DNA from 3 places in the Bifidobacterium sp. RTP21102st3_E2_RTP21102_210122 genome. Region 2 is predicted to be linked to each of the others. Evidence: riboswitches for the same ligand, from Rfam matches in the RefSeq annotation. Region 2 holds a riboswitch; each other region holds the start of a gene.

Region 1 (4,465 bases), on a different contig from region 2:
GCCAGCCGTATGGCGGCTACGGCCAATCGCCGTACGGCAATGCCGGCGGCTATGGCTATGAGGAGGCCCCGCGCCCCGAAAACGGCGAGGACCGCAACTCCAAGATCAGCCTGACCCTGCGTCAGGCGGTCAAGGGCGCTACCGTGTCCCTGTCCGTGGACGGCAAGAAGTTCAAGGCCCACGTGCCTGCGGGCGTCAAGGACGGACAGAAAATCAAGCTGGCCGGCAAGGGCAAGCCAGGCATCAACGGCGGCAAGGCCGGTGACCTGTACCTGCACGTCACCGTCAAGCCCGATGCCACATTCTCGATGCGCGGCCATGATATCGTCATGGACCTGCCCGTCACCGTGGGCCAGGCCGTGGCCGGTGGCAAGGTCGAGGCCAAGGATATCGATGGCAATCCCGTCACCTTCAAGGTGCCGGCAGGCTCCAGCTCCGGCGCGGAAGTCAAGCTCGCGGGACTTGGCGTCCAGCGCAGCAACCAGCCGGGCGATCTGATCGGCCGTGTGCAGATCATGGTCCCCGCCAAGCCGGGTCTGGCCGTCAAGCACGCCGCCAAAGAATTCGACGAAAAAGCCGGCGACTATCTCAGCCTGTAATCAGGAGGTGAACAATGGCGCGGTTAGCCAACCAGATGAAGCAGTTGTACGCGATGTGCGCAACCGCGCTCGTGATGGGCAGGGCCGATCTCGACGGAGCCGATGACGTCGGCTTCGACATCGAACTGCCCATCTTCACCGTCGGCCAGACCGCCGAGTTGGCCAACATTCACCCCCAGACCCTCCGTCAGTACGACCGCCTCGGTTTGGTTCGTCCGCAGCGCACCGATGGCGGCGCACGCCGCTACTGCCTGCGCGACATTGCCCGCCTGACCCGAGCTCAGCGCCTGAGCCAGGATGAGGGCATCAATCTTTCCGGTATCGCGCGCATTTTGGTCCTCGAAGAAGAGAATCGCCAACTGCGCCGCGAAGTCAAACGCATGCAAACCGGCGACCAGGAGAGCGTTTTCGCCGCAGGCCGTGACGGCAATATCGTGGAGGTACAACGCTCCAACCGCGCCCGCCTCTGGCGCAACGCCATCCGCCGCGAAACCCGCGAACTGCCCGGCCGCGATACTGCCGCCGATATCGCTGCCGGCGCCACCGGCGACTCCAACTACACTCCCGCCGACTCCAAGTCCATGGTCCTGTGGGGTTGGTGAGTCTGGCCGCATTGCTTCGATTCCTTCTCCATTCGTAAAACTGTTTGTTATCTCACATCGGGCAGCTGCCGAAAAAAAGCACGAATCTTCTTGACGGAGATGTCAAGGTTTGTTACGGTGACGTGCGAAAACCGATTCGTAAGGGGTGCTTTAGGCTGAGACGGTATGTGCCGAACCCTTCGAACCTGTGAGCTAACACTCGCGTAGGGAATGCGACGGTTGAACTCCTCTGTTCGGCTCGGCATCCCATATGCGCGTTGAGAGAGAGGAAGCGTATGTCAATACGCAAGGAGCTGACCGCCCAGAACGTACTGCTGGGTTTCCAGCATGTGCTTGTTTCCAACGTCTGGCTTGATCCGGTGTTTGTGGCCGGAGCAATCGGCTTACCTATTGCCCTGTCGTCGAACATGATTAACGCCATCTTCATCGTCTCTGGTCTGGTCACTTTGATTCAGGCCACTCGGCTGGTTCGCCTGCCGGTGGTGCAGGGGCCGTCAGCTGCGTTTGACGCGTTGATGATCGCGGCAGGTACGGCCGGCATGCTGGGGGCGGCGAGTTCGTCCATTCTCATCGCTTCGCTTGTGTTCCTGTTGCTGTGCCTGACCGGTGTGATAGAGCGGATGCGGTTCCTGTTCTCTCCGATGATTTCGGGCGTGGTCATCTTTATGGTCGGTGTCTCGCTGTCTGGATTCACGCTGAGCGAGTTTCTAGGCGGGGCTCCCGGCGACAAGACGTTCGCCGATCCGCACATCCTGACCGTGTCGATTCTGACCACGGCGATTGTGCTTGTCCTGTCGTTGCTCGGCAAGGGCCTGCTCAAGTCGTTCTCATTCCTCATCGCGCTCGTCGTCGGCACCGTGGTCGCCGCAGCGTTTGGCATGGTGGACTTCTCTCCTGTGGCATCCAAGGGATGGTTGGGCCTGCCGACCTTCCTGCCCTACGGTCCGTTCACATTTGACTGGAAGATCTTCATCCCGTTCTTCATCGCCTACATGGTTGCCGTCATGGAAGCTCTCGGCGTCTATCAGGCGGCTTCTGAGATTCAGGGCACGCCCCTCGAACGCAAGCAGGTGCGCTACGGTCTTGCCGGCGAGGCGGCCGGTTCAGCCATTTCCTCGCTGATTGGTGGATTCACCACCACCGCCTACCCGCAAAATGTCGGCCTGCTCAACCTGACCGGCGAAGGCAAGTTGCGCACGCGCACGCCTGTGATCATCGCCGCTGTGCTGTTGCTGATTCTGGGCTTCGTGCCAAAGGCGGGCGCGTTGCTGTCCGTCATTCCCTCGGCAGTCGTCGGAGGCATTTTCCTGCCGGCTGCGGCCAGCCTAATCGTGACCGGCCTGCGCGCCCTGCGCAAGGTCGCTGATGACGAGCGCCGTCAAACGGTCATCGGCATGTCTCTGTTGCTCGGCATCGCCCTGCCCAAGGCGCTCTCCGGCCTGACCGGCGGCGCAAGCGTGTTCTTTGGCAACAACATCATGGTCGGTGTATTCAGCGCCATCATTCTCAATGCGCTTTTCGTCGCTCTTCCGGATTTGGTGGCGAAGCATCGTGCGCCGGCGTCCGTGGATGTTCCAGCAGCCGATCCGGCGGATGGGACTGGCGCTGCGGCGTACGATGAACGATAATGCTGGTTGATATTGGATATTGACAGGAGCGATGCAATGACTGATGTGATGGATGACGCGCGTCGTATCAAGCGCGGGATTCTGGATTTTATCCATACCTATGGCTGTGAGCAGGCCCCGGAAGAGGCGTTTGGTGCGTTGGCGCGCGACGTGTTCATCTATCAGTACACGTATGATCTGCCGTACCGTCGTTACTGCGCGGCTAAACGCGTCACCCCCGCAACGCTCAAGGATTGGCGGGAGATTCCGCCGATGCCGGTGGACGGGTTCAAGCACCTTGACCTTTCGACCATACCGACCGAGCAGTGCAAAGCCGTATTCATGACGAGCGGAACCACGCATGGCGGCAAGATGCGTGGGCGCAACTTCCACCCCGATCTTGAGGTGTGGGATGAATCAATGATTGTGCCGTTCCGTCATTTCATCATGCCGGATCGAGAGCGTATCCGCATCGCCGTGATTTCGCCGGCATGGGACATGAACCAGAACTCCTCCCTGTCGCGCTACCTTACCAAGGCCGTGGAGTGCTGCGGCAGCGAAGGCAGCGGTGTGTTCTTCGACGAGCATGGACTCAAGTTCGATGAAATCATCGCCTTCCTTAACCGTGCGGTGTCTGACGGTGAACCGGTGATGCTGATGGGTGTCTCGTCGTCCTATCTGTATCTGCTCGATTACCTGCATGAGCATGATCTGACGTTCGCGCTGGCCCCCGATAGCCGGTTGTTCGACACTGGCGGCTTCAAGAGCACTAAGCGCGACATCACCGAAGACCAGATGCTTGATGAGCTGGAACAGACACTGGGGGTGCCGCGCCACCACTGTGTCAACATGTATGGCATGACCGAGTTGAGCTCGCAGATCTATGACCAAAATATTCTGTCGTGGTATACGGATGGCACCAGCAACTATCTCAAGGCGAACCCCGCCTGGGTGCGCACGGTCTTCCTCGATCCGGAAACGCTGACTCCCGTCAAGGATGGTGAGACCGGTGTGATAGCCCATTACGACCTTGCCAATTGGAATTCATGCATCGGTATTCTGACCGAGGATCTCGGCCATCGGACCCCGGACGGATTCCTGCTGCAGGGCAGGGCGAAGGGAGCCGAGGCTCGTGGGTGCTCAATCGCGGTAGACGAGGTCATCAGTGCCAACCGTTGATGAATCCGTGAGTCAGGCCATTGATGTCTTCCACCTGCCCTCGGGAGCGGATGTTTCGGATTACGAAATCTATGAGGTCGCCACATCGGATGGGGTGAAGCGTTTGCGCTATCCGCGACTGGATGGCCCAAAGGTGACTTCCCTTGCCAAGCAGCTTGCCGATGTTCGCAACCGCACGCTTGCCGCGATGAGTGTCAACGATATTCTCGACATCGTGGCCGACGCGGCCCAACTATGGGCCGATCCGGATTTTGAGCTGCGGCGTCAGGCTGAACTGCTGATTCCCGCAATCACCGGATATGAGCCTGACATGGTGCGGATTGAGCTCAAACGGTATATGCGCCAGTTCAGGCGTCGTGAACTGCTCCGGTTCCTTGACTCCGAAATCGGTCAGCCGTCTATGCTCGACGAATTCCGGCCGAACAAGGCGGGGGGATACTCTAAATATGTGGGCCCAGCGCTCACCTATCAGGTGTTC
Region 2 (4,465 bases):
TCCGTCGCCGGAATTGGCCCGACTGTCCAAGTCCACGCAGTTCGACTGGCGCTTGGCCGACGACGACATCGCCGGTTCCCGCGCCCACGCCCGTGCTCTCGGCCGTGCGGGACTTCTGACCGCCGACGAGCTGCAGCGCATGGAGGATGCGCTCGACACGCTCCAGCGCCACGTTGACGATGGCTCCTTCGCCCCCATCGAAGACGATGAGGACGAGGCCACCGCCCTCGAACGCGGTCTGATTGACATTGCCGGTGATGAACTCGGCGGCAAGCTCAGGGCCGGCCGTTCCCGCAACGACCAGATCGCCTGCCTGATTCGCATGTGGTTGCGCCGTCACTCCCGCGTAATCGCCGGACTCCTGCTTGACCTCGTCAACGCCCTGATCGAGCAGAGCGAAAAGGCCGGCCGCACCGTGATGCCGGGCCGCACCCACATGCAGCACGCCCAGCCCGTGCTGCTCGCGCACCAGCTCATGGCCCACGCTTGGCCGCTGATTCGCGACGTGCAGCGACTGATCGACTGGGACAAGCGCATCAACGCCTCCCCGTACGGCTCCGGCGCACTGGCCGGCAACACGCTCGGCCTCGACCCGGAGGCCGTGGCGCGTGAGCTCGGCTTCTCCCGCGTGACCGACAACTCCATCGATGGCACCGCCGCACGTGATCTCGTGGCCGAATTCGCGTTCGTGGCCGCCATGACCGGCGTGGACATCTCCCGCCTGTCCGAGGAGATCATCATCTGGAACACCCAGGAGTTCGCCTTCGTCAAGCTCGACGACGGCTATTCCACCGGCTCCTCCATCATGCCGCAGAAGAAGAACCCGGATATCGCCGAGCTCGCCCGCGGCAAGTCCGGCCGACTCATCGGCGATCTGACCGGCCTGCTGGCCACCCTGAAGGGCCTGCCCACCGCCTACGCTCGCGATCTGCAGGAAGACAAGGAGGCCGTGTTCGACCAGGTCGATACGCTCGAAGTGCTGCTGCCCGCCTTCACCGGCATGGTCAGGACCATGCACTTCGACGGCGACCGCCTGGAAGAGGAAGCTCCGACCGGCTTCGCGCTGGCCACCGACATCGCCGAATGGCTCGTCAAGAACGGGGTGCCGTTCCGCCACGCGCACGAGCTCTCTGGTGCCTGCGTCAAGCTCGCCGAAGGCCGCGGCCAGGAACTGTGGGATCTGACCGACAATGACTTCATCGAGACCTTCGCCGCGTTCCTGCCGGCCGACAAGGCTCCGGGAGTACGCGAAGTGCTCTCCAGCCACGGTTCGGTCGACTCCCGCAACGGCAAGGGCGGCACCGCTTACGGTCGCGTGCGCGAGCAGATCGCCGACGCCAAGGCCGAGGTCGAAGAACTCAAGCTCTTCCCCGCATCCACGTCGGATGGCTCCGCCTACAAAGCCCCCGGCACGTTCTAGTCCCAATGAAGCTCCCTCTGATGAGGGAGCTCTATTTTGTTGTTGTCACTGCAACGGCATACACTGAGAAACCGTAACGAACGGGAGCCGTGAGGCTGAGAGGAAGTCGCCAGACTTCGACCGGGGAACTTGACGCGGGTCATGCCGCCGTAAGGAATCGTTGTCGCAGATTTGCCGGGTTCTCCGATACAGCTTTCATTCCGTTTGCATAATTCAGCCGTGAGACGGTCGTGATGGAGCCAATACATCACAGCGGTCGAACGGTCGCATGATTGGGTTCATGAATGGGCGCACCACTTAAGGTACGGTTCGTTTCGTGCACCCTTTTTTACTATCTGAAAGGATATTATGCAGGTCAACGGAGAGCAGGTCACGCTCGAGACGCCGGTCAGCGTCGCCGATTATCTCGAAGCGCACGGATTCCGCGCCGAGCGTGTGGCCATCGAACTCAATGGTGAGATTATCCCGCGCGATAAGCGTGCCGACGCCATGCTCGACGACCAGTGCGTCATGGAAATTGTGCAGTTTGTACAGGGTGGATGAAAGGAAAAGCTATGAGCAATATTAATCCGGTTACTGAAGCATCTGTTGAGGCGACTCCGCTGCCGCCGCAGCCCGCCGTCACCAATCCGGTCGGCACCGCCGCGCCGATTCTCCCGGTGGAAGACAAGCCGCTGAACCTGGGCGGTCACGAGTTCCAGTCGCGATTCATTCTGGGCTCCGGCCGCTACGACCTGAACCTCATCAAGGCTACGGTCGAACATGCAGGCACGCAAATCGTCACCATGGCACTGCGCCGCGCGCAGACCACCGAGAACAGCGTGCTCGACTACATTCCCGAAGGCATTACGCTGCTGCCCAACACCTCCGGTGCGCGCAACGCCGAGGAAGCCGTGCGTATCGCCCGACTGGCACGCGAAGTGTGCCACACCGACTTCGTCAAGGTCGAAATCGAACACGAGACCAAGTACCTCTTGCCGGACAACGCCGAAACCATCCGAGCCACCGAAATGCTGGCCAAGGAAGGCTTCGTGGTCATGCCCTACATGTTCCCGGACCCGATTGCGGCCCGTCAGCTGGAGGAGGCCGGTGCCGCTGCCGTTATGCCGCTCGGTTCGTTGATCGGCTCCAATATGGGCCTGCGCATGCGTGACTTCATCGAAATCATCATCGCCAACGCGCATGTGCCGGTCATCATCGACGCTGGTATCGGCCGTCCGAGCCAGGCCTGCGATGCGATGGAGATGGGTGCGGATGCGGTGATGGCGTACACGGCCGTTGCCTCTGCTGGCAATATCCCGCTGATGGCTGAGGCGTTCAAGCACGCCATCGATGCTGGTCGTGCGGCGTATTTGTCTGGCCTTGGCAAAGTGACCGAGGGACAGGCTGTGCCGTCCAGCCCGACTACGGGGTATTTGCACTGACACTTTTATTAGCTCCCCTCTCTGAGGGGAGCTGGCCGCGTAGCGGACTGAGGGGAGATGGAAACATGGAGAAAACATGGCATTGACTGATGAACAGGTGGAGCGGTACGCGCGCCATCTGATTTTGAAGGGTGTGGGGGTCAAAGGGCAAAAGCGGTTGCTGGCCTCCAGCGTGCTCATCATCGGAGCGGGCGGTCTTGGTTCTCCGGCCGCCCTGTATCTGGCGGCGGCCGGCGTCGGCCATATCGGACTGGTGGACGGCGATGTGGTGGATATGAGCAATCTGCAACGCCAAATCATCCATACCACTGCACGTGTCGGAGCGCCCAAAGTGGAATCCGCGGCCACAGCCATCCGCGCGCTCAACCCGGATGTGACGGTTGATACCTACTACGAGCTCGTCGACGCGAGCAACATCGCCGGCCTCATCGAACCGTACGATCTGGTGATCGATGCCACCGACAACTTCGCCGCAAAATTCCTCATCAATGACGCCTGCGTGCTGGCCGGCAAGCCGTATATCCATGCCGGCGTGGTCGGATTCGCCGGTCAGGTGATGACCGTCATTCCCGGCGAAGGCCCCTGCTACCGCTGCATCTTCCGCGACCTGCCCGCCGCCGGTGAGATTCCGACCTGCAAGGAAGCCGGCGTACTGGGCGCGGTGGTCGGCGTGATCGGCAGTCTGGAGGCGACTGAGGCCGTCAAGCTGATTGCCGGCGTGGGGGAGCCGCTCGTGGCTCGCATGCTCACTGTGGATGCCCTGACCATGAATATTCGACGGGTCCCACTGCCAAAGCATGTGCCGGATTGCCCGGTGTGCGGTGAGCAGCCGACCATTACTGCTATTGATCCGGCCAACTATATTCAGCCGGCCTGCGCGATTTAGAGCTATGTGGTGCCCCTCCTTGAGGGGTGCCAAGATCAGAACGAGAGGGGAAGAACATGCCTATTGCTTTGCATAATGCGGTCGATGACGATGAGAGCAGTGAAGCATCGTACCGCCGCATCACGCCGGCGGAATTTGCCAAGCTCGACCCGAATACGGTCACGCTGCTCGACTTGAGGGAACCAGCCGACTTCGCCGCCCACCCGGTCGAAGGTGCCATCAATGCACCACTCGACCCTCTGGCCCATGTGCTCAAAACCGTGCCCACAGATCGAACTGTCGTAGTCTATTGTGCTCAAGGATGGTGGAGCGAGGAAGTAGCTGAAATCCTTGCCGATCGCGGCTACGATGTAGCAAGCCTCGATGGCGGTTTTCAAGGTTATCTCGACTATCTTGAAACCCACCACGATTAACGGTTCCCGTTGTCGTTCTTTTGGATGAGTGTGCACGGACATATTTGTGCCCTACAATCGGTCACGGTATTACTCGATGGATTCTTGAATATCGCCGGGTAATCGTAATTCACAACAGGGGATTGCACTGAACCAACCCAAAACGGGAAGGACCGAAAATCGTGGGACATCTGCTCACCCGAACGCAGATTCAACGCCTGGTCGCCAAGCACGGCCGTGAGGTCATCGAGCATCGCCACATGCAGATCGAACGCTGCTGCTACCAGCACGGCAATGTCACCACGTTCGAACATTCCGTGCGTGTCGCCTGCCTGGCTGTGTG
Region 3 (4,465 bases), on a different contig from region 2:
GCTCGTAGTGGCGCAGGTTCTCCGGCTTGACGCCGAGGTCGATGTACCAGCGGGTGCGGGCGTCGATCCAGTACTGGTGCCATTCCTCATCGGTGCCGGGCGTGACGAAGAACTCCATCTCCATCTGCTCGAACTCACGGGTGCGGAAGATGAAGTTACCCGGGGTGATCTCGTTACGGAAGGACTTACCCATGTTGGCGATGCCGAACGGCGGCCTGGAACGGGAAGAGGTCATCACGTTCTTGAAGTCCACGAAGATGCCCTGTGCAGTCTCCGGACGCAGGTAGTGCAGGCTGTTCTCGTCCTCGACCGGGCCGAGGTGGGTGCGCAGCATCATGTTGAAGTCGCGCGGTTCGGTCCACTGGCCACGGGTGCCGCAGTTCGAGCAGACGATGTCCTTCATGCCGTTTTCCGGCATCTTGTCGCCGTGCTTCTCGGCGTAGGATTCCTCGAGCTTGTCGGCGCGGTTGCGCTTGTGGCAGTTGAGACACTCGACGAGCGGATCGTTGAACACGCTCACGTGGCCGGACGCCACCCACACTTCGGGCGGCAGAATGATGGAAGTGTCGACACCGACGACATCAGGACGGGTGACGACCATGGAGCGCCACCATTCACGCTTGATATTGTCCTTGAGAGCGACGCCGAGAGGGCCGTAATCCCAAGCGGAACGGGTGCCGCCGTAAATTTCGCCGGCGGGGAACACGAAGCCGCGACGCTTCGCAAGGGATACGACTTCATCGAGTTTGGACTGAGCCACAATGCACCTTCTGGTTTGAACGGTTTGGGGTCTAATAACAACCGCTTCAGGATAGCCGTATATGGTGACAGGTCAGGCGGCATTGTCCGGTATATGTTCCGCGTCTCACGAGCGGCCGTTCGCAGCGATTCCTATATCGCAACACCTCCATATTGTTCCTGTTGTTTTACCCTTCCCGAATTTGTGCCACTGACATCGCGTCAGCGTCACAAATTCGGGAGATGTTGCTCGGCGGAGGCGTCTATGTATCACGAATGGACGGGGACGCGCCAGACCTGACGACACGTATCGAACAAATCCGTCACGATAATGTCCATGTTGGCGCATAGCGTCGGCACTGTAATGCAGGGGAACTCGCATGTGGTTCGCGAGTTGAGAAAGGCCTGAGCCTGACCCTTAGAACCTGTTGGTTAAGACCATCGTAGGGAGCAGTAAATGAGCAATAGTGCATCATCGTTTACCGGCGTGTCCAGCGGTTATACCGCCGGGACTCCGGTTCCAGCCGATTCACCCATCCGTGACAATATCGCCGATGCCGTTCGCCGCGTACGCGAGACGACTCCGTTGGCCCAGTCATTCACCAATTTTGTGACCATCAATTTGGTTGCCAACGCGCAACTGGCGGCCGGCGGCACTGCGGCCATGAGTTTCCTGCCGGACGACGTGATCGAAACCGCGAAAATCGCGGGCGCGAACTACATCAACGTGGGCACGCTGCTGCCGTTCTATAAGGACGCACTGCCCGAAATCGCCCAGCGACTCAACTACTTGGACAAGCCGTGGGTGCTCGACCCGGTGGCCGCCGGCATCGGCCGCACCCGTACCGCCATTCTTCAGGCCTTCAAGGCCGCTCCCCCGACCATGATTCGCGCGAATGCATCCGAGGTAATCGCGCTGGCGAACATGTGGGGGCTCAATACCGAAACCGTGGGGGACGCTTCCGAGCACCGCCCCGCCGGAGTGGAATCCGTCGACGACGTGGAGTCCGCAACCGGCGCGGCGGTGGCGCTGGCACAGTATCTGACCGAACAGCACGCCAAGCATTCCTCCCATGACGCTTCCACCCGCTGCGCCGTGGCCGTGTCCGGCATCGCCGATCTGGTGACCGATGGCGAAACCGTGTACCGACTGCCGGGCGGCAGCGCGATGATGACCAAGATCACCGGTGCCGGCTGCTCGCTGGGCGGCGTGGCTGCCACGTATTTGGCGGTCTCCGATCCGTTGACCGCCGCCCTGTCCGCGTCTCTGCTGTACAACCGCGCGGGAGAGGTGGCCGATACAACTTCGTACGGACCGGGCTCGTTCCAAGTTGCGTTCCTTGACGCGCTGTGGAATGTGACCGCCGAACAGGTGGCGGAATCCGAGATTTTGGTGCAGTAGTTTCAGTTCCCTCTGATGAGGGAGCTCATAACAGTTTTTTCCAATAAGACTTCCACAAGAAACAACAAAAGCAGGAATAATAATGAGTAATGAATACCTATACGCCTCCATGCGCGACAGCTTCGACCTGTCCGCGTACTTCGTGGTGGGGCCGGAGGACTGCAAAGGCCGTCCGCTGACCGACGTGGTGGATCAGGCTCTGCACGGCGGCGCAACCTTCATCCAACTGCGCGCCAAGGAGGCCGATGCCTCTGAGCTGACCGACATGGCTCGCGACATCGCGCAAATCATCGAGGACAATGAGAAGTCCGATTCCGTGGCCTTTGTGATCGACGACCGTGCCGACGTGGTGTGGCAGGCCCGCCGCAAGGGCATCAAGGTGGACGGTGTGCACATCGGCCAGACCGACATGGAGCCGCGCGAAGCCCGCGCCCTGCTCGGCGACGAGGCCATCGTGGGCCTGTCGGCTGAGACCGAAAGCCTCGTTCGGCTCATCAACGAGCTGCCCGACGGCTGCATCGACTACATTGGCGCCGGTCCTCTGCACGTCTCCACCACCAAGCCCGAGGCTTCCGTGGGCGGCAACGACGGCTCCGGCAAGACGCTGGACGCCGCCCAGATCAACACCATCTGCGCTGCCAGCGAATTCCCGGTGGTCGTGGGCGGCGGCGTGACCGCAGCCGATATGGCCATGCTCGCCGGCACCAAGGCCGCCGGCTGGTTCGCGGTCTCCGCCATCGCGGGTGCCGAGAACCCGGAAGAGGCCGCGCGCACCATGGTCGAAGGCTGGAAGGCCGTCCGCGGCGACAAGAAGCACGGCTACGCGCCGCGCGTCGTAGCCCACACCCCCGCTGCTGATACTCAGGCTGCTCAGGAAGGGGCCGCAAAGCCTGGCTCCGAGGCCACTGAGAAGAAGTTCACCAACGCCAAGGACGCCAAGAATGCCCAGAAGCTCGCCAAGCAGCAGCGCGTGGACATCGCCGCCCGTGGTTCCAAGCAGCGCGACAAGGCGCACATCCGCAAGACCAAGTCCGTACCGTTCACCTATCAGTATGGTTCCTACGACCTGGAAGTGCCGTACACCGAAATCAAGCTGAGCGACACGCCCGGCGTGGGCCCGAACCCGCCGTTCCACGACTACAACACCGAAGGCCCCAAGTGCGACCCGAAGGAAGGTTTGAAGCCCCTGCGTCTCGACTGGATCCGCGACCGCGGCGACATCGAAGACTACGAGGGCCGCCGCCGCAACCTTGAGGATGATGGTAAGCGCGCCATCAAGCGCGGCCGCGCCACCAAGGAATGGCGTGGACGCAAGCATGAGCCGATGCGCGCCAAGGACCACCCGATCACCCAGATGTGGTACGCCCGCCACGGCATCATCACCCCGGAGATGCAGTACGTGGCCACCCGCGAGAACTGCGATGTGGAGCTCGTGCGCTCCGAGCTGGCCGCCGGCCGCGCGGTGATGCCCTGCAACATCAACCACCCCGAGGCCGAGCCGATGATTATCGGATCCGCCTTCCTGACCAAGCTCAACGCCAACATGGGCAACTCGGCCGTCACCTCCTCCATCGACGAGGAAGTGGAGAAGCTGACGTGGGCCACCAAGTGGGGCGCCGATACCGTGATGGACCTGTCCACCGGTAACGACATCCACACCACCCGTGAGTGGATTCTGCGCAACTCCCCCGTGCCGATCGGCACCGTGCCGATGTATCAGGCCCTCGAAAAGGTTGAGGATGATGCCTCCAAGCTGAGCTGGGAACTGTTCCGCGACACCGTGATCGAACAGTGCGAGCAGGGTGTGGATTACATGACCATCCACGCCGGCGTGCTGCTGCGTTACGTGCCGTTGACCGCCAACCGCGTGACCGGCATCGTCTCCCGCGGTGGCTCCATCATGGCCGACTGGTGCCTGCGCCACCACCAGGAGAGCTTCCTGTACACGCACTTCGACGAGCTGTGCGACATCTTCGCCAAGTACGACGTGGCGTTCTCTCTGGGCGATGGCCTGCGCCCCGGCTCCCTGGCCGACGCGAACGACGCCGCGCAGCTTTCCGAGCTCATGACTCTGGGCGAGCTGACCGAGCGCGCCTGGGCCAAGGACGTGCAGGTGATGATCGAGGGCCCGGGCCACGTGCCGTTCGATACCGTACGCATGAACATCGAGCTGGAGAAGGCCGTGTGCAAGGGCGCCCCGTTCTACACCCTCGGACCGCTGACCACCGATACCGCTCCGGGTTACGATCACATCACCTCCGCTATCGGCGCCACCGAGATCGGTCGTTACGGCACCGCTATGCTGTGCTACGTGACCCCGAAGGA

The links. Region 2 has a riboswitch for thiamine pyrophosphate ahead of thiS (sulfur carrier protein ThiS). Riboswitches for the same ligand answer to the same signal wherever they lie in the genome.
Region 1: another riboswitch for thiamine pyrophosphate. It lies ahead of AB5287_RS06480 (nucleobase:cation symporter-2 family protein); the one in region 2 lies ahead of thiS (sulfur carrier protein ThiS).
Region 3: another riboswitch for thiamine pyrophosphate. It lies ahead of AB5287_RS01970 (hydroxyethylthiazole kinase); the one in region 2 lies ahead of thiS (sulfur carrier protein ThiS).

The regions. Positions count from the first base shown of each region.
Region 1 covers NZ_JBCPAN010000004.1:164,296-168,760, forward strand. Annotated here, with positions in the region: gene AB5287_RS06470 (DnaJ C-terminal domain-containing protein) at 1-599, shown strand, start outside; gene AB5287_RS06475 (heat shock protein transcriptional repressor HspR) at 614-1,201, shown strand; TPP riboswitch at 1,333-1,429, shown strand; gene AB5287_RS06480 (nucleobase:cation symporter-2 family protein) at 1,477-2,829, shown strand; gene AB5287_RS06485 (coenzyme F390 synthetase) at 2,866-3,987, shown strand; gene AB5287_RS06490 (acyl-CoA reductase) at 3,974-4,465, shown strand, end outside.
Region 2 covers NZ_JBCPAN010000002.1:335,154-339,618, forward strand. Annotated here, with positions in the region: gene argH (argininosuccinate lyase) at 1-1,420, shown strand, start outside; TPP riboswitch at 1,491-1,594, shown strand; gene thiS (sulfur carrier protein ThiS) at 1,769-1,963, shown strand; gene AB5287_RS03420 (thiazole synthase) at 1,975-2,844, shown strand; gene thiF (thiazole biosynthesis adenylyltransferase ThiF) at 2,921-3,730, shown strand; gene AB5287_RS03430 (rhodanese-like domain-containing protein) at 3,787-4,143, shown strand; gene AB5287_RS03435 (HD domain-containing protein) at 4,305-4,465, shown strand, end outside.
Region 3 covers NZ_JBCPAN010000001.1:440,774-445,238, reverse strand. Annotated here, with positions in the region: gene AB5287_RS01975 (glycine--tRNA ligase) at 1-760, opposite strand, end outside; TPP riboswitch at 1,097-1,205, shown strand; gene AB5287_RS01970 (hydroxyethylthiazole kinase) at 1,196-2,140, shown strand; gene thiC (phosphomethylpyrimidine synthase ThiC) at 2,223-4,465, shown strand, end outside.